3 regions of the Brochothrix campestris genome follow, and region 2 is predicted to be linked to each of the others. Evidence: predicted binding sites of a transcription regulator. Region 2 holds the regulator's gene; each other region holds the start of a gene.
What was found. The regulator LexA, encoded in region 2, represses DNA repair genes until DNA is damaged. The targets are predictions, from matches to a motif close to CGAACATATGTTCG.
Positions count from the first base shown of each region.

Region 1: a site for LexA is predicted at 8,207-8,220, ahead of parE (DNA topoisomerase IV subunit B). Genes of this name have one in related genera too.
Region 3: a site for LexA is predicted at 4,051-4,064, ahead of pcrA (DNA helicase PcrA). Genes of this name have one in related genera too.

Region 1 is NZ_CP175511.1:1,195,291-1,205,856, forward strand. Features, by position in the region: gene ACJYYY_RS05925 (ribonuclease HII) at 1-148, shown strand, start outside; gene dprA (DNA-processing protein DprA) at 221-1,003, shown strand; gene topA (type I DNA topoisomerase) at 1,251-3,329, shown strand; gene xerC (tyrosine recombinase XerC) at 3,471-4,376, shown strand; gene codY (GTP-sensing pleiotropic transcriptional regulator CodY) at 4,602-5,384, shown strand; gene ACJYYY_RS05950 (thioesterase family protein) at 5,541-5,963, shown strand; partial or broken gene ACJYYY_RS05955 (hypothetical protein) at 5,964-6,263, shown strand; gene ACJYYY_RS05960 (aldose 1-epimerase family protein) at 6,288-7,157, shown strand; gene plsY (glycerol-3-phosphate 1-O-acyltransferase PlsY) at 7,198-7,809, opposite strand; gene parE (DNA topoisomerase IV subunit B) at 8,261-10,240, shown strand; gene parC (DNA topoisomerase IV subunit A) at 10,227-10,566, shown strand, end outside.
Region 2 is NZ_CP175511.1:1,324,856-1,335,421, reverse strand. Features, by position in the region: gene ACJYYY_RS06550 (transposase family protein) at 1-489, opposite strand, end outside; gene hemE (uroporphyrinogen decarboxylase) at 1,080-2,123, shown strand; gene hemA (glutamyl-tRNA reductase) at 2,137-3,426, shown strand; gene hemC (hydroxymethylbilane synthase) at 3,411-4,337, shown strand; gene hemB (porphobilinogen synthase) at 4,361-5,335, shown strand; gene ACJYYY_RS06525 (uroporphyrinogen-III synthase) at 5,349-6,056, shown strand; gene ACJYYY_RS06520 (hypothetical protein) at 6,214-6,621, opposite strand; gene ACJYYY_RS06515 (hypothetical protein) at 6,711-6,857, opposite strand; gene lexA (transcriptional repressor LexA) at 7,046-7,648, opposite strand; gene ACJYYY_RS06505 (LysM peptidoglycan-binding domain-containing protein) at 7,825-8,154, shown strand; gene tkt (transketolase) at 8,390-10,381, shown strand; gene ACJYYY_RS06495 (YneF family protein) at 10,557-10,566, shown strand, end outside.
Region 3 is NZ_CP175511.1:1,858,872-1,869,437, forward strand. Features, by position in the region: gene ligA (NAD-dependent DNA ligase LigA) at 1-1,816, opposite strand, end outside; gene pcrA (DNA helicase PcrA) at 1,829-4,033, opposite strand; gene ACJYYY_RS09265 (YerC/YecD family TrpR-related protein) at 4,373-4,681, opposite strand; gene ACJYYY_RS09270 (MFS transporter) at 4,768-5,946, opposite strand; gene ACJYYY_RS09275 (IS30 family transposase) at 6,522-7,601, shown strand; gene ACJYYY_RS09280 (hypothetical protein) at 7,719-8,042, shown strand; gene ACJYYY_RS09285 (hypothetical protein) at 8,139-8,501, shown strand; gene ACJYYY_RS09290 (hypothetical protein) at 8,523-9,068, shown strand; gene ACJYYY_RS09295 (hypothetical protein) at 9,122-10,566, shown strand, end outside.

The DNA.
Region 1 (10,566 bases), 130 kb from region 2:
GACAGATTATGCGGTTACTTATCCAGGGTATGATTTCGAACATAATTTTGGCTATGGTACTGCGAAGCATTTAGCAGGTTTAGAATCGCTTGGTGCGTGTCCGATTCACCGTTTAACGTTTTCACCGGTTAAAAAGGTACTTCGTTAAGTAACGTTAGGCAATAAATATCAAAGTTCTCGCCTCTTTTTCTTTTACACTAGAGAAAAGGAGGCGTTTTTATTGTGGACGGAACGAAAAAAATGGTTATTTGAACAGTCGCATCAATTCCAGTCACGAACAAGATTACGGCAAAGCTTATCGAGACTATCAGCTACGAGAATGGTTGCGATACCAAAGCTTGCGCTCGATTATAAAGCAGAGGGCATTGTTTTTATTACTGAAACCGATATGGCTTATCCCGCCGCATTTCGAACGATGCATGATGCCCCACTTTATTTTTATGCTGTAGGGAACTTAACCTTTTTAAGTAAGAAAATAATCGCAATTGTCGGTTCACGACAGTGCTCATCATCTGCTGAAGCGGTGATGAAGCCAATTATAACCGCATTAATGAGCGCAGAAATTGTTATCGTAAGTGGGTTAGCGCTTGGTATTGATGCATGGGCGCATCGTCTTACACTACGAGAGAAAGGGGCAGCAATCGCGGTGCTCGGTAGTGGCATGTTTCGTTTTCATCCCCGAACAAATCAACGATTATTTGAGCAAGTATTGACCAAAGGATTAGTGATTAGCGAGTATGCTCCAACGAATGTAGCTCGTCGTTGGACATTTGTCGAACGTAATCGACTGATTAGTGCTCTAAGTCAAGGGGTATGGGTAGTAGAAGCAACATTAAAAAGCGGTAGTTTAACAACTGTGGATTTTGCTTTAAATGAAGGTAAAAATATTTATGCCTCACCTGGCTCACCGTTAAATCGACACGCCGAAGGTTGCAATCAGTTAATTCAAGATGGCGCTTTTAGTGTATTACGGGCAGGCGATATTCTAGAAACGCTAGGCTGAATTAAAACACAGTAAATATTAATGCTTATTTCTTCTATTATAAAGATGTTTTTCTGCTTTTTAAAAGAGGATGGCTTTCATTTTAAACCGTTGTCATGTTACAATTCGAACAGATGCTACTGTATACGCATTAAAAAGCTTGTAACTGTAGTGAATATCTATTATAGTATGTTATGTTAACTTAACACCAAATATACCCTTACCATTAACATGTAATGGAAGTGAAAGACGAGAGGACTGAAAGTCTATGGCTGATTATCTAGTCATTGTTGAGTCACCAGCAAAAGCGAAAACAATCGAAAAATATTTAGGTAAAAAGTATAAAGTGCGTGCGTCGATGGGCCATTTACGTGATTTGCCAAAAAGTACAATGGGTGTTGATACCGAAAATAATTATGAACCACGCTATATTACCATCCGTGGTAAAGGTAGTACTTTAAAAGAATTAAAACAAGCAGCAAAAAAAATGAAAAAAGTTTATCTCGCAGCCGATCCAGATCGCGAGGGGGAAGCAATTGCTTGGCATTTAGCTAATAGTTTGAATTTAGACTTGAATGACGACCTCCGTGTTGTTTTTAACGAAATCACCCGCGATGCGGTGAAAGATTCGTTTAAACATCCACGTAAATTAGATATGGATTTAGTTGATGCGCAACAAGCACGACGTATTCTCGATCGTTTAGTCGGCTATAACATTAGTCCGGTTCTCTGGAAGAAGGTCAAAAAAGGCTTAAGTGCTGGCCGTGTGCAATCAATCGCCTTGAAATTAATCATTGAACGCGAAAAAGAAGTGAATTCGTTTACGCCTGAAGAATACTGGAGCATTGATGGTCAGTTTATTAAAGGCAAGAAACAATTTCAAGCTAACTTTTACGGTGTAAATGGTAAAAAAACTGATTTACCGACAAGTGAATCGGTTAAGGCTGTCGTTGAGCAGCTGAACGGGAAAGATTTTACCGTCGATAAGGTAACGAAAAAAGAACGTAAACGAAATCCAGCAGCACCGTTTACGACCTCTTCTTTACAACAAGAGGCGGCTCGTAAACTGAATTTTAAAACACGAAAAACAATGATGATTGCCCAACAGTTGTACGAAGGAATTGCAATTGGTCGTGCAGGGACTGTCGGGCTCATTACATATATGCGTACCGATTCGACACGTATATCTGAAACGGCAGTTGCCGCAGCGAAAGACTATATTGGTGAAACATACGGTGCTGAGTATCTTCGAACAGCAGACCGTAAAGATAAAAATAAAAAAGGCGCTCAAGATGCCCATGAGGCTGTTCGTCCCTCACGACTCGACAAGGCGCCGGCTGATATTAAAAAATATTTATCGCGTGATCAATTTCGTTTATATAAGTTGATTTGGGAACGGTTCATTGCCAGTCAAATGGCACCGGCGGTATTGGATACGATGCGTGTTGATTTATCGAATAACAACGTTAATTTCCGTGCAAACGGCTCGAAAATCAAGTTTAACGGTTTTATGAAAGTATATGTTGAAGGCACCGATGATGGCAGCGATGAAAAAGAAAATATTTTACCGGATATGACAACCGGTGATACGGTGCAGTCGCTAAATGTTGATCCGCGTCAGCATTTCACACAGCCACCACCACGATTCACTGAAGCGCGACTTGTTAAAACGTTGGAAGAAATCGGGATTGGTCGCCCATCAACCTATGCACCAACCCTCGATACGATTCAGCGCCGAAACTATGTGACGCTTGATAACAAACGGTTTATGCCGACAGAACTGGGCGAGATAGTCTATGCATTGGTGGCAGAATATTTCCCTGAAATTATCGATGTGACGTTTACAGCCAATATGGAGGAAAAACTCGATGCGGTCGAGCACGGTAAGATGGAATGGAAGAAAGTTATCGATGAATTTTATCGTCCGTTCGAAAAAGAAGTGCAAAAAGCTGAAGCCGAGATGGAAAAAATTGTTATTGAAGATGAACCAGCAGGCATTGACTGCGAACTATGTGGCAAACCAATGGTCATTAAAATGGGCCGTTATGGTAAATTTATGGCCTGCAGTGGGTTCCCCGATTGTCGCAACACGAAGGCGATTGTCAAAGAAATCGGTGTGATGTGTCCAGACTGTAAAGAAGGTCATGTAATCGAACGTAAAAGTAAGAAAAACCGCCTGTTTTATGGCTGTGATAAATACCCAGAGTGTGAGTATGTGAGTTGGGATCGTCCGATTGAACGCCCTTGTCCAAAATGTGACAAACACACGTTGGTCGTAAAAAAACTCAAAAAAGGGAACCAAATTACCTGTACAGCTTGTGATTATAAAGAAGAAGAACAAAAATAAGCATCATGCTGAGGGTGACATTAAGGTGTCAACCCTCAGTTTTTTATTTACCTCATCCACTAAAGTTCTGAAAGTTCCGAATTGTTTACTTTTTAGCTTTTGGTATGATACGATGAATGGGGTTAAGGAGGAAAAACAATGATAACTCTCGAAAATAAGGACATCCTTAATTTTACACAATATTTAGAAGTAGAACGTAATTATTCTGCGGCAACAGTCCTTGCCTACCAAGCAGATGTTACAGACTTTACGACCTTTTTGAACAGTGAAAATATCGCAAACTATGCTGCGGTTGAAATGCTCGATATTCGCTTATATTTAACTAAATTGCATGAACAATTATTATCACGTTCAAGTGTTTCACGGAAGTTATCGAGTTTACGTAGTTTTTATGCTTACTTAGTGACAACTAACCAAACCGATCAAAATCCGTTGGCATCAGTTTCACATGCGCGTAAATACGTTAGTCTACCACATTTCTTTTATTCTGAAGAGATGAATGAGTTGTTCGAAACGGCGCAAACACGGCAAACAAAGTTAGCGAGTCGTGATTTAGCTTTACTTGAAGTTCTTTATGCAACAGGTATGCGTGTTTCAGAGTGTGAAGCTATGCGACTAGCAGACATTGATATGAACTATCACACAGTGTTAGTGCACGGGAAGGGGAGCAAAGAACGACATGTTCCTCTCGGACAGTTTGCCATCGATGCCTTGCAGACTTACTTCGAAAAGTGTCGCACCCCGTTATTACAACATTTTAATGAAACACATACGGCTGTTTTCATTAATAAAAATGGGAAACCGTTGACTGTTAGAGGAATCCGCTACTGTTTAGACCAATTAATGAAGGCAACGACATTAACCGGTAAGATTCACCCACACATGTTACGTCATACCTTTGCTACCGATTTGATGAATGCAGGAGCCGATATGCGAACCGTACAAGAATTACTTGGGCACGTAAGTTTATCATCGACGCAAATTTATACACATGTCACCAAAGAACGATTACAAGAAACATATCGCAATGCACATCCGCGTGCATAATTTCATAAACAAGGTCGTTTTCACAGAAAAGTTTATTAATTAAATAAAATAGCACAAAAAACAATGATTATGTATGTTTAATTGTACGATAACGTGATATACTACGTAAGGACCTAATGTTAAGTAATCTTACTTATTCACACATATATGTTTGACTGAACGTATCACAAAAACTAAATAACATCAAATGACTGCTGTGGCGAGTCATCTCTAGGAGGAAAACTAATGAACCTTACATTATTACAAAAGACGCGTGGAATTAACTCATTATTACAAAAATCAGCTGGTCATTCCGTTGATTTTAACGAAATGGCTGCAACAATGAGTCGTTTTATTGAGGCAAATGTCTACATTGTAAGCCGTAAAGGAAAATTGCTAGGTGTATCTGAAGAAGTTGAAATTAATAACCAACGAATGATCAGCTTCATCGAAAGTCGTCAATTTCCAGTTGATTACACGAATAGCTTATTTAATATTACTGAAACAACCCAAAACATTGATTTCGAAAGTCGTTACACGATTTTCCCTGTCGAAAATGCCGGTATTTTTAAACAAGGTTTAACGACAATTGTACCGATTGTTGGTGGTGGTGATCGTTTGGGAACGTTAATCATTTCACGTTTAAGCGATGTTTTTACAGATGACGATTTAATTTTGGCTGAATACGGTGCAACCGTTGTTGGCATGGAAATTTTACGTGAAAAAACCGAAGAAATTGAGGAAGAAGCTCGTAGTAAAGCCGTTGTACAAATGGCAATTAACTCTCTCTCATACAGTGAACATGGCGCGATTGAACATATTTTTGAAGAACTTGGTGGTAAGGAAGGCTTGCTAGTTGCGTCTAAAATCGCCGATCGAGTCGGTATTACACGTTCAGTAATTGTTAATGCATTACGTAAACTTGAAAGTGCTGGTGTGATTGAATCACGCTCACTTGGCATGAAAGGAACTTATATTAAAGTGCTTAATGATAAATTTTTAGTGGCTCTTGAAAAAACAAGTATGTAAGTCGCAACGTTTAACTAAGTGATGCGCGCTATAACATTGAGGGTCAAACGGTCGCTATTGATCGAGTTGTTTTATATACAGATTCAAGTTACTTTTACTACAGTCTAAAAGGAACAATCCCTTGGATTGTTCCTTTTTTTATTGAGGAGGATAAACATGAAAACAGTCAACCAATCTGAAATTAAAGTGCGCTATAGTGAAACCGATCAAATGGGAGTCGTGTATCATACGAATTACTTAGTCTGGTGTGAGATAGGACGGACGAATTTGATTTCACAACTCGGCTTTGATTATGTCGAAATGGAGGCACAAGGTTATTTAGCACCTGTGTTAGATGTCCAGTTGCAATATAAATTCCCGTTACGATACGGGCAATCAGCCATCGTCAAAACGTGGGTTGCAGCTTATGATGGGTTGCGGACAACCTACGGTTATGAAATTCGGGTAAAAGAAACCGACCAACTGGCTCTTACTGCAACAACAACCCATGCGATTGTTACGAAAGAACATTTTAAACCTGCCTCTTTTAGAAGGCATTTCCCTGAGTGGGATAAGGGCTATAAAAAGGAAGTTGAATAGATGGCATTTGGGGTAAGTCGTGCGCAATTAAAGGCATGGAAGGCGGCCGTACGGTCTGGTGAGATTGCTTTTCTGACACATTGGTGGCAGGATGACCGCTTTAATGGGGTTAGCAGTTTCACCAAGGTTGGCTGTGCTGATCGTGCTAAATTAATAGAGTGGGGAAGTCAATACGGTTTGCAAGCGAAATACTTAGATTTAAAACATGAGCAGTATCCTCATTTTGACTTGTTTGGTGACACCCAACTCTATGTGTTACGAGCAGAAGGCTTAACAGATCATATCAAACGGTTTAAATTAGCTACTACTGAAGGAGTGAGGCAGATGTATACGTTAGAAACAGACCAAGCCATTGTTAAAATAGCCGTTAAAGGGGCTGAATTACAGTCATTCATCCGTAAAGATACGGGTATTGAATACATATGGCAAGCAGATCCAACCTATTGGGGCAGACATGCACCGATTTTATTTCCTAATGTCGGTCGCCTACAAGACAATCAGTATCATTATCAAAACAAGTATTATAGTCAACCACAACACGGTTTCGCACGGGATTTACCGTTTACGGTTGTGACTGTATCGCCAACACATATTTTACTGGAACTGACGCAAACAGCTGAGACATTAAAAAATTATCCGTTTGCCTTCAACCTGCGGATCGCATACTATCTGGAAGATGCAAATCTAAAAGTTGAATGGACAGTTACTAATCCGGCGGAAGCAACGCTGTATTTTTCAATTGGGGGGCATCCAGCCTTTAATATTCCGTTAGAAACGCAACAGACATTTACTGATTATGATTTAGTATTTTCACAACCATTTGACGGGGAGCTCTTGAGTTTAGAAGGGCCCTTCCTTAATCAATCAGTCCAGAAACGATTAAGCAAACAAGCAATCACCCATGTACCGCTGTCTAAAGCCCTCTTTAAAGAAGATGCCTTAATCTTTGAGGATATTGCTGAACTGACGTTGGCGAACAAACAACGGACACATGGTGTCCGTGTACATACCGCTGAAATGGCCTTTGTTGGTGTTTGGTCACCGTTAAATGATGCCCCATTCGTTTGTATCGAACCGTGGCAAGGAATTGCTGATACAACTGATACATCAAAAGAGTGGTCAACCAAGTATGGTTCACACAAACTTGCCGCAGGCGAAATTTTCCAAAAAGCGTATACAATTGCACCGTTTTAAGCACGAAAAAAGCCGTAGAATTCATTCTACGGCTTTTTAATCACATGTTATTTTTTTTTGCTTTAAAAACCATCTTTGATTCGGTTCCGTTTTTAATACGTGTAATATTGGCACGGTGTCGATAAAGGATAAAAGCCGTTAAAATCGCCATCACGACAATTAAGGTGATATCCTTGAAAAAGATACTGGCGATAAAGCCGACAGTAACGGCAACCATTGAACTTAAAGACACATAACGTGTCAATAGTAACACAATCGCGAAGGCGATTAGAACGATTAAAAAGACTGTTGGTGAATAACCGAGGAGGATACCTGCTGACGTTGCAACAGCTTTGCCACCTCTTAATTTTGCGTAAGCAGGGTAAATATGACCGATGACTGCAAATAAACCAATCAACAATGGGTTAACAGGCACATCTAACCAAACCGGAATTAAGGTTGCTAATGTCCCTTTCAGGACATCAATTATCATCACGATGATGCCCGCTTTAACACCTAATATACGAAATGAGTTTGTAGCGCCAAGGTTACGGCTACCGTAATCTCTAATATCTTTTTTGAAAAACCATTTACCAATCCACAAGCCTGCTGTAAATGATCCGATTAAATAAGCGACAAGTATGAGTGCAATCACTTGTATGGCATAATTCATACGAATTCCTCTTCTCTTTAAAAGTACGTAACACCTTCATTATAGTTGAAACCGTAAGGAATTGGAACGATTATTTTCGTTACGGCACCAATTAATGACAGGAACTGTTAGTAGTAAGTCATAAGAAACTGATTGGTTTCAAATAAATAGTGATTTTGTTTGTGATACGACTACTAAGTGGTGTATACTAAGCTTTCGTAGCTATTGACAAAAGATGCCCATTAGCGATAATCTAAAAAAAGAACCGCGATATTACGGTGATTTTTTGAGCGTAATCGGTTACACTAAATAGTAGAGAGTTATTTTTTAAAACAACTTACAATCAAAAGATAGTTTTAACAAAGGCTGTACCGAACATTGTTTGACAAAACAAGTCAATCTTTGTTATTTTTAAAGACGAACAAACGTTTGCAAAGGCAAACACTCCAAGATAGAAAGGCGCTGTTTAGGATTGGTAAAAAAAACAACCGAATATAACGATGATTCCATTCAAATTTTAGAAGGCTTAGAAGCTGTTCGTAAACGTCCAGCGATGTATATTGGCTCAACGGATGCGCGCGGTTTGCACCATTTAGTGTATGAAATCGTCGATAACTCAGTCGACGAAGTGCTGTCTGGCTTTGGTAAAAAAATCGACATTACGATAAAAAAAGATAATAGCATCGTCGTTAGTGATGAAGGACGAGGGATGCCAGTTGGAATGCATAGTTCTGGTAAACCGACAGTCGAAGTCATTTTGACGATTCTCCATGCCGGGGGTAAGTTCGGCCAAGGTGGCTATAAAACCTCAGGTGGTTTACATGGTGTTGGTGCCTCGGTTGTCAATGCCCTCAGTGAGTGGTTAACCGTTACAGTTTACCGCGATGGCTATGAATACGAGCAACAATTTAAAAATGGTGGTGTTCCAGTTACAAAACTCGTTAAAAAAGGCAAGACAAAATGCACTGGAACAACGATGCATTTTAAACCAGATGCAACCATTTTTTCTACAATTACGTACAATTACGATGTTTTAAGTGAACGTTTAAGAGAGTCAGCCTTTTTATTGAAAGGCGTTGAAATTAATTTAACCGATGAACGTGAAGATGATAAAAGCGACAGTTTTCATTACGAAGAAGGGATTGCGGCCTTTGTCACATATTTAAACGAAGATAAAGAAGTGTTGCATGATACTGTTGTGATGGAAGGCGTCAATACAAATATGGAAATTGAAATGGCCTTCCAATTTAACGATGGTTACTCAGAAACATTGTTAAGTTTCGTTAATAACGTCCGCACAAAGGGTGGTGGGACGCATGAATCAGGTGCAAAAGCGGCTATGACCCGTGTGATGAATGAATATGCCCGTCGCATTGGCTTATTAAAAGAAAAAGATAAAAACCTCGAAGGTAGTGATATTCGCGAAGGAATGTCAGCTGTTATTTCGATTCGTGTGCCAGAAGAATATTTACAGTTTGAAGGACAGACGAAAGAAAAACTCGGTACTTCTGAAGCCCGCGCGGCCGTTGATGCGGTAGTATCGGAACAATTGGCGTATTTCTTAAACGAAAACCCTGAAGTAAGTCAATTATTAATCCGTAAATCAGTAAAAGCACAACAGGCCCGTGATGCAGCCCGTAAGGCCCGCGAGGATACTCGTAACGGTAAGAAACGTAAGCGTGGCGATACCTTGCTATCTGGTAAATTAACGCCGGCTCAATCGCGTAACCCGATGAAAAACGAATTGTATTTAGTCGAAGGGGATTCGGCTGGTGGTTCAGCGAAGCAAGGACGTGATCGTCGCTTTCAAGCTGTCTTGCCGCTACGAGGTAAGGTTGTTAATACCGAAAAAGCAAAATTGGCTGATATTATGAAAAACGAAGAAATTAGCACGATTATTCATACAATCGGTGCTGGTGTTGGCGCTGATTTTGATATTGCTGACTGTAACTATGATAAAGTCATCATCATGACCGATGCCGATACCGATGGGGCACATATTCAAGTCTTGCTCTTGACCTTCTTCTACCGCTACATGCTGCCGTTAATCCAAGCTGGGAAGGTATACATCGCCTTACCACCGCTTTATAAGGTCAGCAAAGGAATCGGTAAAAAAGAAGTGATTGAATACGCTTGGACCGATGAAGAACTAGAAACCGTTTTGAAAAACTTTAGCCGTGGCTATGTTATTCAGCGTTACAAAGGTTTAGGTGAAATGAACGCCGATCAATTATGGTCGACCACAATGGACCCTGAATCACGCACGCTTATTCGTGTACGAATTGACGACATGGCGCGCTCAGAACGTCGGATTTCAACGCTAATGGGTGACAAGGTCGAACCGCGTCGTCGTTGGATTGAAGGTAACGTCGAGTTTACATTAGAAGATGATCAAAGTATTTTAGAAAACGAAAACGTAATGATTGAGGGGGATTCCGATGCCAATTCATGATGGTATTCAAGACTTACCGTTAGAAGAAGTCGTTGGCGACCGTTTCGGTCGTTATAGTAAATATATTATTCAAGAACGTGCCTTACCAGATATTCGTGACGGTTTAAAACCCGTGCAACGTCGAATTTTATATGCAATGTATGCTGAAGGTAACACGAGCGAAAAAGGATTCCGTAAATCGGCTAAAACAGTCGGTAACGTTATCGGTAACTATCATCCTCACGGTGATTCATCCGTGTACGAAGCAATGGTACGAATGAGCCAAGACTGGAAAAACCGGATGCCGTTAATTGAAATGCACGGGAATAATGGTAGCCTCGATGGCG
Region 2 (10,566 bases):
CCTTTGATAGTTCGGTTTGAATTGAGGAGACCATTGGTGTAAAGCACGATTAACAGTAGTTGTTGAAACACTCTGTCTAAAAGCGATATCTTTTTCAGAAGTAATAAACTGTCCTTCGGCAGCTAGTGTTTGGATGACACGTTTGGAGATAAAACAATTTCGTTTTACCATCGAAGTTGAAGCGATAAAGGTTGTTTTACATCCTTTACATAAGAAGCGTTGCTTCTTTAAAAAGAGATAGGTTGGAAGGTTATTTGTTTTAGGGAGTGTGATACGTGATAGTTTAGTTCCGTGTTTAATGAGTTTAACTGTTTTATTATTAAAGCCGCAATTCGCACACCGTGAGTGTGTGTAAGAGCGTGTACCAAAATAACAAGTGCTTAAAACACCTTTAATTAACTGAGTTAAACACCATGTTTTTGGAAAAGAAATAGTTTCATCTGTAATTCCAGAGGAATTCGCGATATTATTAAAAGTGATAGCTGACATTGTCGAATCCCCCTTATAAATTTGTTGTGGTGACTTAATATTATAGGGATTTTGAAAATGTTGCTATTTTTTTGCGAAAAAATAGGCATCAGTGAAAATTCACCAACACCATAAATTATAGAACCTTAAAAAATGGGGTCTCAGACTGAAGATAAACGTTGTTCTAGGTCGTTACGACTTGCTCGCTCGGGATTAAGTACCATCAAGTACGCGCACCGTCACGCGCTCGTCGTGCCTACTAGAACGAAAGTGAAATCAGCTCGTTCAACTTCTATGATATTTCATGGAAGTTAGCTGATTAAACGAGAGGATATAACAACGTTTCTTTTCAGTCAAGTCATCTTGCGGCCAAAGTCACTTGAACTAACTTTCAAAGTGAAATCAATTTAATTCGACTTTGTCTAAAAGCCGAGACCCCATTAAAAAAAGGGGGGCTTTTTTGGTTAAAGTCAATCAAATAAACGAGGGAAAAAGCAAAGAGGTAAGAATGTGACGAAAAAACGAACTTATCGCGTATCTGGTCAAAAAGTTACGATTATCGTTGGTTTATTGCTATAATTGGTTGATGAAAGTTCAAGTAGGAGGTAACGATGAAAACAAACAAAAAGATTACAAATGACACCTTTTTACGAGCAGCACGTGGTGAGAAAACCGAACACGTACCGGTTTGGTTTATGCGTCAGGCAGGCCGTTCTCAACCAGAATACCGTGCCATTAAAGCGAAACATTCACTGTTTGAAATAACACATCAGCCTGAACTGTGTGCCTATGTGACGGCATTACCGGTTAATAATTATAATGTCGATGCGGCTGTTTTATATAAAGATATTATGACACCTTTACATGGAATTGGTGTCGATGTGACAATCGAACCTGGGATTGGTCCGGTCATTAAGACTCCGATTAAAACATTAAGCGATATCGAGGCGTTGGCAGTGCTACAACCAGAACGAGACATTCCTTATGTGCTGGAGACAATTCGTTTACTAACAGAAGAGATGCTCACTGTTCCCTTAATTGGTTTTTCAGGTGCACCGTATACGCTTGCGAGTTATTTAATAGAAGGAGGTCCCTCAAAAACGAAGTTAAAAACAAAGGCCTTTATGTACAATCACCCAACAGAATGGGCGTTACTGATGGAGAAACTGGCTGAGATGGTCATCATTTATTTAACAGCGCAGATTGAAGCTGGTGTCAGTGCGGTGCAACTGTTTGATTCATGGATTGGTGATTTAAGTTTAACTGACTACAATCGTTACATTGCACCGGGGATTATTAAAATCCTTACAGCAATCGAGCCATTACCAGCAGTTACAATTATGCATGGTGTCCACGCGACCCACCTGATGGCGGAGTGGAATCAAATGCCACTCGATGTCATCGGGATGGATTGGCGGATGTCGTTGACGACTGCCCGTTCTAATGGCGTAATTAAAAGCTTACAAGGGAACATGGATCCAGCCTATTTGACAGCACCTTGGCCCGTGCTCAAAGCAGAGCTTGATCGTATTCTGGCTCAAGGGACAGCGGCACCAGGCTTTATTTTTAATCTCGGACATGGTGTGTTCCCAGAAGCAGACCCAGCTGTCATTAAGCAAGTGACCGCATATGTACAGGCGTATAAAAATGAATAGGTAGGGATTAAACATGGAAGTACTTGTGGCAACGATTAACTACGAAGCAGTGTCGATTGCAGACCGCGAACGCTATCATCTTAATGAAGAAGTGCTTGATGCAACGATGCAACGATTAAATCAACAAAATAGTGTACTCGAAAATGTTATTTTATCGACGTGTAATCGGACCGAATTATATTTAGTCGTTGATGAAGTTAAACGTGGTCGTTATTATGTGCGTGCTTTTTTAGCGGCTCTATTTGAACAAAGTTACGAACAAATTGCCAAGCAGGTGATGTTTTATGATAATGACTTAGCCGTTAAACATCTTTTTGAGGTGAGTACGAGCTTGGCGTCGATGATTGTCGGTGAAACACAAATTCTTGGGCAGGTAAAAGATAGTTTCGAGCGTGCACAACAGGCAGAAACAGTCGGAATGGTGTTGAAAGAGTTATTTAAAGAAGCGATTACGGTCGGCAAAAAAGCCCAATCCGAAACGTTAATTGGCGACGGCTCAGTATCGCTTAGTACGGTGGCCGTTAAATTAATCGAACAGCAACGCGCTGACCAGTGGCCGAACTCACGACTCTTAATTATCGGGGCAGGAAAGATGAGCACGCTCGTGCTCGACTATTTAAAACCGCGCTTTCAGATGCAACAGGTGACCTTAGTTAGCCGCACCTTCGATAAGGCAGCAGTAGTGGCAGCGCGCTATGGTGTGCAGGTTGCACCGCAAAAGGAGCTATCAAAACTCATCGCGTCTCAGGATGTCGTTTTTTGTGCGGTTAAAACAACCGAATATGTTCTAACCGCTCAGCAATTAGAACATATCAGCCAACCGCTAAAAATTGTTGATCTAGGTTTGCCCCGTAATGTGGCTCCTGACTGTGAGATGCTGACACCGATTGAACGCTTTGATTTAGATGCGATTGAAGCTGTGGCAAATGATAATAGGGCACAGCGAATGGCGGCAATCGCAGACGTTGAGTTACTTGTTAATGAAGCGCTTGCTCATTTTTCACAGTGGCAGCTAACCTTAAAAGCGACGCCAGTGATTCATCGTTTACGGACGAAAACATTAGCGATATATGAAGAGACTATGACGAACCTTGAACGTCGTTTACCTGACCTTGATGAACATGAACGCAAGGTTATACGCAAGTTAACAAAAAGCATTGTCAATCAAATCATTAAAGAACCGATAATAAAAACAAAAGAGTTGGCTGTGGCAGATGATGCAACAGCAAAGTTAGCCTTAATTGAACAGCTTTTTGGACTAGAAACCGACAGAGGAGAGGAAACAGGATGCGAACAACAGTAACCGTCGGAACACGGCGGTCAAAATTGGCAATGACACAGACGAACCATGTGATTGGTGCCTTACAAGCCAGTTATCCGACAGTGACATTCGAAGTGAAGGTGATTGTCACGAAGGGGGATGTGCGACTCGACCAAGCACTCGCCAAAATTGGTGGCAAAGGCTTATTTATTAAAGAGATTGAGTCGGCACTGATTAATGGTGAAATTGATATTGCCGTTCATAGTATGAAAGATATGCCAGCAGAACTCCCAACCGGTTTAATGATTGGTGCCATTCCGAAGCGCGAAGACGCACGTGATGTGCTGATTAGTTCGACGGGTGCTAGTCTCGAACAATTACCATCAAAGGCAGTCATTGGAACGAGTAGTTTACGACGTCAAGCGCAACTGTTGGCGGTACGACCTGACCTACAAATTAAATTGCTACGTGGGAATGTGGATACCCGCCTACAAAAATGTCGTGACGGTGAATATGATGCAATTATTTTAGCAGCAGCGGGTCTTAAACGTTTAGGTCTCTATAACGAGACAGAGATGTGGCCATTGCCGACCAATCTGTGTTTACCAGCCGTTGGTCAAGGAGCGTTGGCGATTGAGTGCCGTCGTGAGGATGACTTCGTTCGTGAAATGTTAGCCAGTGTTCATGAGGTAGACACAGCTAAAACGGTATTGGCAGAACGGGCTTTTTTGAATGAGATGGATGGCAGTTGTCATATGCCGATTGGTGGCTATGCAACGCTCGTGCATGATACGATTAAGTTAGAAACCTTGTTGGCAGCTACTGATGGTCAAACTGTTATTCGTGGTAAAAGCAGTGGCAGTGATAGTCAGGTAGTGGGACAACAAGCTAAAAAACAGTTATTTGAACAAGGGGCGGCTGCGATGATTGCAGCTCTTAATATCACCGATTAAAAAAACTGAAAGAAGGAATTCAAATGAGTCAGTTTAACAGACATCGTCGGTTGCGCGCTACAGCGATGATGCGTCAAATGGTACAAGAAAATCGTTTAGCGAGCGCAGATTTAATCTATCCTTTATTTGTAGTCGAAGGGCGTCACGTGAAGCGCGAGGTGCCAACAATGCCAGGTGTTTTTCAGTATTCACTGGATCAAATCGATGCTGAGTTAGCCGAAATTAATGCGTTAGCGATACCCGCGGTAATCTTATTCGGCTTACCAGCCGAAAAAGATGCAATTGGTACAGGTGCCTTTCATGTGCATGGTATTATTCAAGAAGCAACGCGTTATATTAAAGCACGTTATCCTGATTTACTCGTCATTGCAGACACCTGCTTATGCGAGTATACCGATCATGGGCATTGCGGTCTCATCGATGGTGAAACAATTTTAAATGATGAATCATTAGCAATCCTAGCACAGACTGCTGTCTCGCAGGCCGATGCGGGGGCAGACATCATTGCACCATCAAACATGATGGATGGTTTCGTTGTTGCGATTCGTGAGGCGCTCGATCAAGCTGGTCATCACGCCATTCCAATTATGTCCTATGCAGTTAAATATGCCTCAGCCTATTATGGACCATTCCGTGATGCTGCTGATGGTGCTCCGCGTTTTGGTGACCGCAAAACATATCAAATGGACCCTGCTAATCGCCGGGAAGCGATGCGCGAGGCAGCCTCAGATATCGCTGAAGGAGCTGACTTCTTAATTGTGAAACCGGCAATGGCCTACATGGATATTATTCGTGATACACGTAATGCGCATGATGTTCCGATTGTCGCTTACAACGTTAGTGGTGAATATGCGATGGTTAAGGCAGCCGCTCAAAATGGCTGGGTTGACGAAGAAAAAATTGTGATGGAAACATTGCTTGGAATGAAGCGTGCAGGTGCAGACTTAATTATTACTTACCACGCAAAAGACGTCTGTCGCTGGTTAACAAAAGACTAGGGAGGGTCATGAGATGAAACGGATCATTGTAACGCGGATGACACATCAAGCGACCAGCTTACAGGAACTCATTACCGAATTGGGTCATCGGCCTCTGTTTTTTCCAGTCTTGACCTTAAAAAAACAGCAGCAGACGTTGGTACAGCACTATTTGACCCAATTAGCTCCGGAGGATTACATCGTGTTTACAAGTCAAAACTCCGTCGAAGCAGTGTTAGGTGAGCGCCAATTCCCGACATTTAAGGCCATTTCGATTGGGCCAGCCACGACGACAGCGTTGCGAGGCTATGGGATTGAACCAGTGATTGAGGCGGATTCATTCATCTCGAGTGGTGTTGTTGCAGCGGTATCACAGGTGGTTAAGCAAACCGATAAGGTTTGGCTGCCACAATCTGCACGCGCAACGACAGACTTAGCAGATGCATTGTCATCCCTTTGTCGGTTAACCCATACGACCGTCTATACGGTCGTTCCTGCGAAACGGATCCCCTTTACGTTTGAAGCCGGTGATTGTATCACGTTAACGAGTCCGTCGACAGTGAGCTCTTTTCTGTCATTGCTGACAGCCTCAGAGCGTCAGTTGTTACCGACGTTTGCTTTGTTGTCAATTGGACCTGTCACAACGGCGGCAATTGAAAATGAAGGTTTACGCGTCACTTATGAAGCAAAGCCTTATCATGTGAGTGGTTTTCGTGCCTTTTTAGAAAATAACAAAAAATAGCGGCTCTATGTCAAATAGTGTTGTTATTCAAAATTTAGTGAAATAAGTCATTTTTGCAGCTATCTTTTTTGGTAGCTGCTTTTTTTGTAGTCATGACATTTGTGAAGGACGCTTTCTGCGGGTGACGCTTCATCCTCCGCGCTCCGCTGTGGGGTATTCAGCTGCCACTTTTCCCGCTAGAGTCGCCTTCACAAACGTCATGACGCTGCACGTTTATTATTGAGGCTCTCGCTTCATATGAATAATTTGAAAAGTAATCTCTGAGATGATGCAATCTTCTAGATGGGAGGATATCAATGATTTCATATTTTTTCGCATCAGTGCAAATAAAATGCATCTGACTATCAGCACTCTTTACCGATTTGAATTCATCCATTGAAAGATCTAGTGGAAGCCTTTGATAGTTCGGTTTGAATTGAGGCGACCATTGGTGTAAAGCACGATTAACAGTAGTTGTTGAAACACTCTGTCTAAAAGCGATATCTTTTTCAGAAGTAATAAACTGTCCTTCGGCAGCTAGTGTTTGGATGACACGTTTGGAGATAAAACAATTTCGTTTTACCATCGAAGTTGAAGCGATAAAGGTTGTTTTACATCCTTTACATAAGAAGCGTTAGCTTCTTTAAAAAGAGATAGGTTGGAAGGTTATTTGTTTTAGGGAGTGTAAGAGAGTGTACCAAAATAACAAGTGCTTAAAACACCTTTAATTAACTGAGTTAAACACCATGTTTTTGGAAAAGAAATAGTTTCATCTGTAATTCCAGAGGGATTTGCGATATTATTACAAGTGATAGCTGACATTGTCGAATCCCCCTTATAAATTTGTTGTGATGACTTAATATTATAGGGATTTTGAAAATGTTGCTATTTTTTCGCGGAAAAATAGGCATCAGTGAAAATTCACCAACACCATAAATTATAGAACCAAAATAGCCTTCTGCCAGGAATGATGCTGGCAGAAGGCTATTTTTTGTTTACTTGAAGAAGGACTACATTTCTCTGAATACCCCAACGACTTTACCCAGAATGGTAACATTTGTTAAGTAAATCGGTGCCATCGTATCGTTCTCTGGTTGTAAACGAAAGCGATTTTCTTCTTTGAAAAAGCGTTTACAGGTTGCTTCATCTTCGTCGGTCATCGCAATCACAATGTCATTATCATAGGCCGTATTTTGTTGACGGACAATTAACTTATCGCCATCGAGTATGCCCGCATTAATCATACTTTCACCATCCACTTTAAGCATGAACAGGTTCGCATCACTGGTAAGCATTGATTCAGGTAACGGAAAATATTCTTCGATGTTTTCAATGGCCGTAATTGGCACACCCGCAGTGACTTTTCCAAGTAAGGGAATATTGACAGTTGCCACCTTAGGTGAATCATCCATAACTTCAATGGCACGTGGTTTTGAAGGGTCACGTTTAATCAAACCTTTTTGTTCCAATCGTTCTAGGTGACCATGAACAGTAGAACTTGAAGCTAAACCGACAGCTTCACCGATTTCACGGACCGAGGGTGGATAACCTTTCGTTTTCACTTCATTTTTGATAAATTCGAAAATTTCACTTTGTCGTTTAGAAAGTTTCATTAGACACCTCTGTATCGTTATTTAATAACTATAGTATAACACCACAGTTGTTAAAACACAAACGTTTGTTCTGTTTTACTGTTGACAAGAACGTTTGTTCTGTTTTACTGTTGACAAGAACGTTTGTTCGGTTTATGATATAAACACGAACAAACATTCGATTGGGGGATTTATAAATGAAAACAGTAATTGATCGTATTTGGTCTAAATTTGCTTTTGTCCTTGTTTTAATCGCTATTTTAATTGTATTCACATTGGTTGTCGGATTTACAAGTGGTGATTTAGGCAAGGGGAAATATGAAACGTACACAATTGTCGAAGCTGATAATCTCTGGTCTATCGCTGAAGACTACACACAAACTGCTAAAGAAACACAACATATGGTTAAATGGATGAGTGATCACAATCCCATCATGCACGAGAATAAATTAGAAGTCGGACAAGAAATTGTTATTCCCGTTAAAAAGAAAAGCAATGCACACACGATTTACTATGCAAAAGATTAATAAATGGATCGCCGAGGCATCGAAGTGAGGATAATCTCAAATCGATGTTTTTTTGTGCAAAGCGTTTCCATTGTTAATTTAAAAGCATTTTCCGAACTTTTCTCTAGTTGTTTTGCTAGAAATGGTTTATAATTATGCTTGTACGAATTAATACATTACTGTTCTTTCAACTATAGAAAGACAAATGAATTATCTGTATACGTATATAATTATATCTTGAGAGGATGTTTTTTAAATGTTTGATAAAGTAGATCAACTCGCAGTGAATTCAATCCGAACTCTTTCTATGGATGCTATTCAAAAGGCTAATTCAGGACATCCAGGCTTACCATTAGGTGCCGCTCCAATGGCTTATACTTTATGGTCGCGTTTTTTAAATGTAAACCCTAGCAACACAACGTGGTCCAACCGTGACCGTTTTATTTTATCAGCAGGGCATGGTTCAATGTTACTATACAGCTTGTTACACTTATCAGGCTTCAAATTAAGCATTGAAGATCTTAAAAACTTCCGTCAATGGGGTAGCTTGACTCCAGGACATCCTGAATTTGGACATACAGACGGCGTCGAAGCGACAACAGGACCATTAGGTCAAGGTGTGGCAATGGCAGCCGGTTTTGCAATGGCAGAACGTCATTTAGCAGGGATGTACAACAAAGATAACTTTAACGTTGTTGATCACTATACATACGCTTTATGTGGTGATGGTGATTTAATGGAAGGTGTTTCAGCTGAAGCTGTTTCATTAGCTGGTCACGAACAACTTGATAAATTAATCGTGTTATACGATTCAAACGATATTTCATTAGATGGCGACTTAGATCGTTCATTCTCAGAAAGCGTGCAAAAACGTTTTGACGCTTATGGTTGGCAACATTTGTTAGTTAAAGATGGTAACGATTTAGCTGAGATTGAAGCTGCAATTGCCGCTGCTAAAGCTAACAAAACACAACCAACAATCATCGAAATTAAAACAGTTATTGGATTTGGTGCACCAAAACAAGGTACAAGTGCTGTCCACGGCGCGCCATTAGGTGCTGACGGCATTGCTGCTACAAAAGCGGCATATGGATGGGATTACCCTGAATTTACTGTTCCTGATGAAGTATACGCACGCTACACAGCTAATGTGGCTGAACGTGGTGCAAAAGCTGAAGCAGAATGGAACGCTCTATTTGCTGAATACAAAGCTGCTTATCCAGCATTAGCGCAACAATATATTGACTCATTCGCAGGTGAATTACCGGCTGATTGGCAAGCAGAAATGCCGACATTTGCTGAGGGTTCGGCAACAGCTTCACGTGCGTCAAGTGGTGATGTTATTAACGCGATTGCAGCCAAAGTACCGTTCTTCTTCGGTGGTTCTGCCGATTTAGCAGGATCAAACAACACAACGATTAAAACGGATGAACAATTTACAAAGGATGCCCCAGAACAACGTAACATTTGGTTCGGTGTGCGTGAATTTGCAATGGCCGCTGCCATGAATGGGATGTCACTACACGGTGGGTTACGTGTGTTCGGTGGAACATTCTTCGTCTTCTCAGATTATTTAAAAGCGGCTGCTCGTTTAGCTGCGATTCAACATCAACCAGTAACTTACGTGTTAACACATGATTCAGTTGCAGTTGGTGAAGATGGTCCAACACATGAGCCAGTTGAACAACTTGCTGGTTTACGCTCAATTCCTAACATGGTTGTCATTCGTCCAGCTGATGGTAATGAAGTGAAAGCTGCATGGAAAGTAGCCTTAGAGTCACAAAGTCACCCAACGTCACTTGTCTTAACACGCCAAGGCTTACCAGTCATTACAGGTTCTGCTGCTAAGGCTGAAGAAGGTGTCTTAAAAGGGGCCTATGTTATCTCGCCAGCTCAAAAAGAGGTCGCCGATGCAATTTTAATTGCCACAGGTTCTGAAGTTAACTTAGCAGTTGAAGCCCAAGCGGCTCTTGCTGCAAAAGGAACAGATGTGTCAGTTGTCAGCATGCCGTCATTCAATCTATTTGATCAACAATCAGCTGAATACAAAGAGTCTGTTTTACCAAACGCTGTTCGTAAACGTGTCGGTATTGAAATGGCAAGCTCATTTGGTTGGGGTAAATATGTTGGGTTAGATGGTGCAGTCATTGCCGTTGATACTTTTGGTGCTTCTGCACCGGGTGACACGGTAATCGCTGAATACGGCTTTACCGTTGAAAACGTCGTTAAAACAGTCGAAGCATTATAATGTGATACGTTAGACGCAGAATGAGGCAACAGCTTGCCGTTTTTTCTCGGTCAGCTGTTGTCTTATTTTTGTGTAAGTCGGTGCTATTCGATGGATTCCATCGTCTAGGCTATTGTCATACCAGCGCTTTTACAGTACAATAATAGAGATAAATGAGAAATGGGGGAAACAGATAATGAGTTTAT
Region 3 (10,566 bases), 530 kb from region 2:
TCATTTGTTCTAGTTTACCAGTTAATACCACTGTTTGACCATTAAAAACTAGTTCCTTGGCTGACTTATTTGCCAAGACCGGGCCTGTGTAACTTAAATTAAGATTGACCTGACGCAGTTCATTCACTAATTCATGCACTTGTGGATTCGCAAAATAAGCCAGAATCGAATCAGCCATAATTTCACCAACATCAGCAATCGCAATCAGCTCATCTCTCGTTGCATCTTGCAAAGCAGCGATGGTGCTAAAGTGTTGCGCGAGTGATTTAGCCGCTTTGGCACCAACGTGACGAATACCTAAGCCAAACAGCAACAGCTCAAGTGAATTAGCCTTCGACGCTTCAATCGCGGCCATCAGTTTGGCGGCCGATTTTTCGCCCATTCGTTCGAGCGGTAACACATCTGCCACTGTCAACTTGTATAAATCAGCAATGTCGGCAATTAAGCCATTGTCATGTAATTGCGAAACGACCTTATCGCCAAGTCCTTCAATGTTCATTGCGTTCCGTGAAGCAAAGTGAATCAAACCTTCACGAATTTGTGCCCCACATTTCGGGTTAATACAACGGAGTGCCACCTCTGTATTTAAACGCACCAGTTCACTGTCACACGATGGACAATGGGTTGGCATCTCGTATGGTTCGCTCGTTGGAGGACGCTTGTCCAATAAAACGCGGACCACTTCTGGAATAATATCACCCGCTTTTTTGACGATGACCTCATCCTTGAGACGAATATCTTTGGCGGCGATATAATCGGCGTTATGTAACGAGGCCCGTTGTACCGTCGTCCCTGCTAATTGTATCGGTTGTAAGATGGCCGTTGGTGTCACGACACCGGTACGGCCAATACTCAATTCGATATCAATGAGCTGCGTTGACTGTTCTTCGGCTGGAAATTTATAGGCAATCATCCAACGCGGCACCTTAACAGTAGCACCGAGCTGTCGTTGGGCTGCAAAATCGTTCACTTTAATAACGATACCATCGATGTCATAAGGAAGCGAGCTGCGTTTATCGGTCCATTCCGCAATATAAGCCATCACAGCTTCAATCGAATCAACCACTCGATATTCGCGATTGACGTGACAGCCTAAGTCCGCAATCGCGGCTAACATTTCACTATGTGTCGTCACATCAAGCACGGAACTATCCGCAACAGCATACAAGTAAGTATCCAAGTTACGTGAAGCCGCCACTTTTGTATCTAATTGACGTAGCGAACCCGCCGCCGCATTCCGTGGATTGGCAAACAAGGCCAATCCGTCGACTTCACGTTGGGCATTAAGCTGCGCAAATGATCGTTTCGGCATGTAGGCTTCGCCACGAATTTCAATCGTTAACGGTTCTGTTAATTTCAATGGCACAGAACGAATCGTCCGTACATTGGCAGTAATGTTTTCGCCAATTGTTCCATTCCCGCGGGTTGCCCCTTGAACAAGTTGTCCGTCAACATATTTTAAAGATAACGCAAGTCCATCGATTTTAAGTTCAACGGTATAAGAAACTTGCTCAACACCGAGCTCTTTACGGACGCGCTGATCAAATTGACGGATTTCAGCTTCGTTAAAAACATCCCCCATACTAAGCATCGGAACATCGTGGGGTACTTTTTCAAACTTATCGAGCACGATACCACCAACTCGTTGGGTTGGTGAATCAGCTGTGACTAGTTCGGGATGTTTGGCTTCGATTGCCACCAATTCAGCATAAAGTGCATCGTAGACATTATCTTCTGTCGTCGGTGCATCCAACACATAATAGGCATAGCTAAGCGCCTGTATTTGTTGTTTCAATTCATTTAATCGTTCACTCATTTTGACACCGTCCTATACTTTTTCAATCGGTGAAAACTCAGCTAAGAGACGTTTTACACCTGTTGGACTTGGGAAGGCAATATCCAATTCCATTGATTTACCGGCATTTTTAACACTAACAACGGTACCGATTCCCCAAATTTTATGTTTTGCTTTGTCGCCAACGGTCCAACTAACCGCACTGGCTCCGGTTTCTTGCAACGCTTTAACCTGTGGTGTTTTGGCGTATGAGCGTTGTTTTGTGGCAAACGGAATCGCTTGCTTGTTCTTGGCGTCACTCGCACGTTCGAGTAATTCAGCCGGAATTTCATTGATAAACCGGGATTCTGCATTGCTGGTTGAACGACCATACAACGTACGTGAATATGCCGCGGTTAAATATAATTCTTTTTCAGCTCTCGTAATACCTACATAGGCAATTCGACGTTCTTCTTCCATCTCATCTTCGTCTGCTAACGCACGACTGTGTGGGAAGATACCTTCTTCCATTCCCACTAAATAAACAACCGGGAATTCTAAGCCTTTAACAGCATGGAGCGTCATTAACGTAATTGCCCCATCTTTTGCATTGATTTGATCTTCGAGCGAATCAACATCCGCCACTAATGCCAAGTCCGTTAAAAAGGCGATTAATGATTTATCATCGGTGTCTTTTTCAAATTGCTGTGCCACTGAGAGAAACTCATCAATGTTTTCAATGCGGGTTTCGGCTTCAATTGTTTTTTCAGCCTTCAACATCTCACGGTAACCTGACTTATCAAGCACTTGTTCGATCAGTTCAGCGACAGATAAATAATCTTGCATCTGTGAGAAGCCACGTATCATGTCATAAAAACCGAGTAGCTCACGGCTGACCTTCGTCGATAAGCCTACTTGTTCGATTTGATTAATCATCGCAAACATTGTTGTATCATAAGCTAAGGCTGCCGCCGCTAATTTGTCGAGCGAACCTGGCCCAACGCCTCGTTTAGGCACATTGACCACCCGCGCTAAACTAATATCATCCGCGTTATTGGCAATGAGGCGGAGGTAGCAGAGTACATCTTTAATCTCTTTACGATCGTAGAATTTTTGACCGCCGACCATTGTGTAGGGAATCGATGATTTAAGTAACGTCTCCTCAAGAACACGTGACTGTGCATTTGTACGGTATAAAATTGCCATATCTTTATATTTATAATCAGCTAAACGTTCTTGGATTTTTCCGACGACATAGGTCGCTTCTTCACGTTCAGATAACGCGCGGTGGTAACTGATTTTATTTCCTTCGCTATTACCTGTCCATAATTCTTTCGGACGACGGTTGCTGTTGTTCGTAATGACACCATTAGCTGCCGCTAAAATCCGTTTTGTAGAGCGGTAATTTTGCTCTAATACAATCGTCGTTGATTTCGGATAATCTTTCTCGAAATCCAAAATGTTACTAATGTCAGCGCCACGCCAACCGTAAATACTCTGATCTGAGTCACCGACGACACAAATATTTTGGAACCGTGCCGCCATTAATTTAACGAGCGTATACTGTGCCTTATTCGTATCTTGGTACTCATCAACATGAATGTATTGGAACTTACGTTGATAAAATTCAAGCACCTCTGGCACTTGTTGAAACAGTTCAATGGTCATCATGATTAAATCATCAAAATCGAGCGCTTGGTTTTTTCGTAATTTTTTTTCGTAATCTGTGTAAACATCTGCAACCATTTTTTCGAAGAAACCAGCGGCTTCTTTCGCATAGTCAGTCGCATTAATTAGTTCGTTTTTGGCGTTACTAATCGATGCGAGCATTGCCCGTGGTTGGTACCGTTTAGGATCGATGTTACGATCCTTCATAATTTTTTTAACGACGGTTAATTGATCGCTTGAATCCAGAATCGTAAAGGCACGACTAAGCCCCATTCTTTCTGCGTCACGACGTAAAATCCGCACGCACATCGAGTGAAACGTCGATACCCAAATTGCATCGGCATCGCTCCCTAAAATAGCTCCGACCCGTTCTTTCATTTCACGTGCGGCTTTGTTTGTAAAGGTAATCGCTAAAATATTGTACGGATTAACATTTTTTTCTTTAATTAAATATGCAACACGATGTGTTAACACCCGTGTCTTCCCACTGCCGGCACCTGCCATAATCAGTAAGGGCCCTTCTGTTGTCACGACAGCCTTCTGTTGTTCAGGATTCAATCCTTCTATGAGTTGTTTTCCAGTAATTTCCATTGTGCACCACCTATTTCAGAACATTCGTTCTTATTATACATAAAAAAACAGGCAAACACTAATCTCGCTGCCTATTTCTTTGTGTTGTATTCACGTTGTTTTTCTTCTTAAAAACACTAGCCTAATTATAACAAACATCACGCATAAAAGGTACTCGTTGCCCTAGCGTAATCCACCGTTTTCATTCCGTTAGAAAACAAAAAAACTTTAAAAGCACAGGTCTTTTAAAGTTTCAGATTGTAGACAAAGTCTTACAAGACTTCTTTTTGATTTAAAAATAAGCAAGTGACTGTGAAATCATTAGACTGACTAAACCTATTGTTATATGCGCTGGTTGTATTAGCCTTTAGTTTTATCTTCTTCATCTAAACGTCCCAATACAAGCTCATACGAATCATTACCCCAGTTAAGCGAACGTTTCACGCGTGAAATCGTTGCTGTACTCGCACCGGTAGCCGCTTCAATCTTGCTATACGTATGACCACTTCGTAGCATTTTTGCGACTTGAAAACGTTGTGACAATGCTTGAATTTCGTTGACTGTACACACATCATCAAAGAAATCGTAACATTCTTCAATACTCTTCATTGTTAACACACCACGAAAGAACTCATCGAGGCCTTCACCACGTAATTTTTCAATTTGCATGTTACTTTCCCCCTCATCCATTTTCTGCTGTATCTCTCTTTAACATTTTAACGCATTACATGACTAAAACGCAAGCCTTCTCTGTCTTAATCAGCCGTCTGATGACGGGTTGGGTCTTTCCAAAAGAACGCTAAGATTGTCCCTAATACAATCACAATTGTCGCGACATAAAAAGGATAGTCAATATTTATATCAAAAAAGATTCCTCCCAAAACCGGACCGAACACATTTGCAAGCGAGGTGAAAAAGGAATTCATCCCCCCAACAAAGCCTTGGTCATTACCCGCAATACGCGAGAGGTAGTTGGTGACTGCCGGACGGATAAGGTCAAAGCCTGTAAATAGTAAAAAGACGACCGCCATAATGAGCCAATATGAATGTGTAATCGTCACTGCAAAAGTGAGTAAGCCTGATAAAATCAACATCATTCGTACAAGATTGACTTCGCCAATTGCTCGCACGAGTTTATCGAAGACAACGATTTGACACACAACGCCAATAATTGCCCCACCTGTAATCGCAATCGCGATGTCACGTGGTGTGAAACCAAATTTATGATCGGTATACAAACTGAAAAACGACTCAAACAAGGCCATCCCAAAGGAAGATACAAAAATGACGATAAAGGCCATTAAGAATATCGGCAACACTATTTTGCGCAGACCGCCTTTAGCGGCTGCTTTACTATCAGCTGTTTCAAGATTTTGTCGTTCGGGTTCGCGTAAAAACACTAACGAGATGACGGCTGCGATCAAGGCCATGGTTGCTGCCGCAAAAAAGGGTGCTCGTGTGCCGTATTCGGCTAAAAAGCCACCAATACCAGGGCCGATAATAAAGCCGGTACCGATTGCGGCTGACATATACCCTAATGCTTTGGCGCGGCCTTTTAAGGTGGTTGAATCGACAATAAAAGCCGTTACCGCTGGCATAATAAAAGCGGCACTCATGCCACCAAAAATGCGGGAGACGAACAAGAGCTCCACCGAGGTACCGACTGCAAACAGCAGTTCAGAGAGCGAGAATATAAACAAGCCGATCACAATCATGATTTTTCGACCGAATTTATCGGCTGCTTTACCCGAAAAAGGCGATACGACTAATTGCGTTAAGGCAAAGGCAGCGGTCATGTATCCGACGACTGTTCCTGAAATATGTAATTCGTTCATTAAAGTCGGCATTACAGGAATGACTAAGCCAATCCCAATAAAGGCGATAAATAAATTGGCTAATAAGATGCCGATTGTAACATTATGTGTTGTTTTCATCCGTTCCTCCTCCATCGTACAGTAACTGTTTCAATATTATCTATTTTAGCATAGTTTAATGTGACTAGCTGACTACACGTGTTACTATTTTGCAGACTATTTTCTCCCAAAACTCCGTTACAATAGGATGTGCGTACCTCGCACAATCTTTCTCTGTTTGTGCGAGATACAGGCTCGTTAATTCTTTGCAGCAGCGGTACATTGGATATAGGAGGTTTTTAGATGAAGATTTGTCAAGCACTCAATTACACACAAGAGCAACTCGTGGAAAAAGCCCTGGTCAGTCGATCAACGATTTCAAATTGAGAAACAAACCGCAATTACCCTGATATTCAAATGATTGTTGATTTATCAAACATCTTGGATATTTCGTTAGATGCGCTCTTAAAAGGAGATGAAACTGTGGTCACACATATTGCCAATGATACTAAACAACGTAAAAAAAAAGTTTTAAAATTAAAATACTGGCGAATTGTATAATCAAGTTAGCCACCTGAATTTATAAAAAAAGTGCCTTAGCGAAAAATCATGTATTATTGAGGTTACGACACCAAACAATAAAGGATGATTTTGCTATGACACTCATAAAGAATAACACATTTAAAACAAAACATACACACCTTTCTGTTGCCGAACGTAGGATGATACAAATGTTACTCCGCAAGAAAGAATCACATCGGTCAATTGCTTATTTACTCAACCGGTCACCTCAAACAATTAACAACGAAGTTAAAAGGGGAATAATCACGAAAAGATTTCGATTGAAAGTAAACAAAAAACAAAGCACCGTCTTTCTTGTTCGTTCTTACTCGCACAAAAAGGGACAAGCTTGTTATGAACTCAAGCGCAAAAATTGTGGCCGTAAATACAAATGGATTTCCTGCGTTGCCTTCATTGAATATGTCACTCGAAAAATAGCAATTGATAAATGGTCACCTGATGCAATCGTTGGCTATGCCAAACGCCATCAGCTTTTTTCAGACGATGAAATGCTTTCAGTAAAAACACTTTATCATCTGATTGATGCTGGTTTCTTAGGCGTCAAAAACATTGACTTGAATAAAAAGGTATCACGACAAATTAAGAAACAAAAAAGTCGTAAGAACAAGCGTATATTAGGACAATCAATTGAAAAACGTCCAGACATCGTTGATGTCCGAGAAGAATTAGGGCATTGGGAAATTGATACTGTTGTTGGTCTGAAAAATAAAGCAGACGCTGTTTTATTAACATTGACTGAGCGTAAAACACGATTTGAATTCATACTCAAAGTCGAAGGAAAACAAGCATCTTTTGTGAATAAAGCCCTCTTACACCTTAAGAAACAGTGTGGATCATATTTTGGAGCCCTCTTTAAAACCATTACTGCGGATAATGGCAAAGAATTTTCAGGCATCAATGAGTTGCTCAAAGATACACTGGCTATTTATTTCACACATCCTTATTCCTCTTGGGAACGTGGCACCAATGAAAATCATAATGGAATCATTCGAAGATTCATTCCAAAAGGACGTTCTGTCAGTGATGTAAGTGATCAACTTGTCCAAAGGATTCAAACATGGATGAATAATTTGCCACGTCGGATTTTAGGATTTCAAACACCAAAAGAGCTATTTTTAGAAGAAATTACAAAACTTCAGCTGTTCACAAATTAAAAAGTAAACTTACTATCATGATTCGGCACGTGGTGGCTAACTTATTCTTGCAATTCATGAAATTAAAATACTGTCTAGCTATATTTTAATTTTCACTCTCGCTCTGTTTTTTTTTTTGTGGCTCACCCTAAGGTTACAAGTATCACGCAGCCACAACAAATACTTAATGCGCACATGGATGCCGCAAAAGCTACAATTGATGTTTACACTGATTTACCCTTTTATAAAAGCCTTACAAGTTATTGGTGTAACAACAATCAAACAGATTCAGCTATGTTAGAAGTTTATTTATCTGTCTCGAATGATTTCTCATTAACCAACAAAGAACATCTGCAAATTAATGCTTCTGTGTTTGATTTAACTAAAATCAAACGACTCAACTTTTATGATGAACAACATACACTGATAAAAACAATCAAAGTCATGCCTAGCGCGCTTTAATTATTCACCCTTAATAATTTTTAAAGTCTATTTACCTTGTAATTAGCTATTCGATGTTTTAGACTAAGTCTATCAATTATAAAGGAGATGATTTTCATGATTAACTTTCCAGTGAAGTGTTTTTTCCTTTTCCTCATCCTCAGTACATCCATCGTCCCTCCTGTTAACGCACAGACTCTGTCTGATTCAATTAATATTGACCAGACACCTACAGATATCAATCGGATAGAAATAGATGCCGGTGGTGGGAAATTCCGATACATGGTTCAAATGTCAATAATATTTCAATACAGACAAAAGAGTGAATACGATCACTCTAAAAAAGAACACCGGACGACATCGATGATGAACGATGTTTATTCCTATTCACCATGGGTTAAAGCAAAAAAAACGGCAAAAGCTCAGACTGCGTGGTATTGGAGTTATAGCTCTAATAACTCTTATTGGTCAACACGTTAATAAAGAAAGGGTGCATCCCTAATGAAAAAAGCGTTACTCCTTAGTTTCACTACCATTGCTTTGCTCTTGTTCTTCTCAACACGCTTTTTTTTAACAGTTCAACAAGCGCAGCACTACCAAGCAGTCAAAGATAATCGCTCCTATAACGTGACATTTGCGGATAACGCTGATGTCATCGATACACACTCGTGGTCACAACAATTAAAGACACTTAGTCAGACCTATCAGTTTAATCTTTATAAAATAGCCGCGCGCTCAAACGCGACGACCCAAGTCGTCTATGCTCAATTAACGCAGAATAAGCAACGAATTCTGGCTGAATTAGACCTTGAAGCGATTGGAAATAGCCATTATAGTAATCGGAACCACCTGTTTTCAGCAATGAATCAGTTGGTTCTTTTACCTTTGAATCAAATGACAGACGACGACCTTAAAAGTGGCAACTATCGCATTCAACGAAGTAAGACTTCGCCAGCAATCGAAATAATCGTTGCACATATCCAACAAGAAACAGGTGTTGCCATTACCATCGCGCCCCACCTCAAACGGGAGGAAGTCCCCCTATAATTGGGGCTCAAGCCGCTATTTTTCTTAGCCTCGTTTTAACAGTCCTCATTTTAATGCTCCTGTTAATTTGTGATTACTACATTAACTACCGCCACAATAGCATCAAATTAATGCTCGGTTTCCGGCGCTTTTCTCTGTTACATGATATTCTCCGCAAACAGTTGCCCTATACCCTACTCATTCCATTGGTGGCGCTTTCATTCGCCCTGTTCGATTATTTTTATCATGGAATTCAGCCAGCCTTTAAGGTTGCTTTATTTGCGATTTCCCTCGGTTTACTTGCCTTCATTATTAGCTATATCATCCTCAGCATTGCCCTCAGTCTTTATCCTTTTAACGCCCGCTCACTCAAAGGTGATACTCCCCTCAAACGAATGGTACAATTGCTTCTTGGTGCAAAACTATTCATCAGCCTTCTATTACTACTGCTTTTACAACTAGGCTATCAACAATTTTATTATGTCGTGACAGAACAAGCAAAAACAGACCGTATCATCACTGCCGTCGCTCATCATTATTACTTACCACTACGGTTCGCCTTAACACAAAAGGCCGACGAAAAAGCAATTTTGAGCCAACTTGTGCGTCACAATCAACTGTTTGCTGATTATTACAAAGAAGGACTCTTACTTTTTTATCCAACCTCTGACACCGACGAACAATTACAGGAAAATCGTTACTCACCAGGTCATGAACCTTATACAACGAATGAGGTCTGGGTCTCACCTGACTACTTGGCGCTAAACGATATCCGCGATACGAACGGACAAGCACTCCACTTTAACAATGACGATGACACGCTCATCACGCTCATACCCTCGCACTATTATTCGCAACGCGCACACATCAAAAAAGCGATTGAAGAAGAACATCGCTTCCAAAACATTGAATTAGGACAGGCCTTCGGTTTAAAAAGCAAGCCTGAACCACTACATTACCGCTATATTGAAATTCTCGATAATCAGCCATTACTCACCTTTCTTCCCTATCAACGTCCGCTTAAAAATCCCGTCATTAAAGTGTTAACTGTTCAAAATGTTGATCCGAACTTATCGGCCTATGCGGATAGTATGAGTGGCAACGCAAACAGTTTTTTTGTTGGAAACCCCTCAACAACGCATGCATCACTCAAAAAAATCATCCGAAAACACGGGTTTCAAAAAACGTATCCCCAAATCATTCCTGCTCAGCATTATCTCAAAGACAAATTGAGTGATTACAGTAGCCTTTTACGCCTGCTTGGCACATTGCTCGGAGTCTTAAGCTTGCTTTATTTACTGCTAACCTTTGCCTTCACTCACCATTATTTATTGCTCCATGTAAAAAAAAACCAGGTACTGCTCCAACACGGCTACTCGCTGACACGCTTGTTTGCCCCACTCTTCCTCATCGCTTGCCTTCCATGGCTCGTACTACTTTGTTACAACTTATTTGGGACACATAAGGTCATTTATAGTTGGCTGTTTTTCACACTCGCATTGTTGGAGTCCGGTTTGCT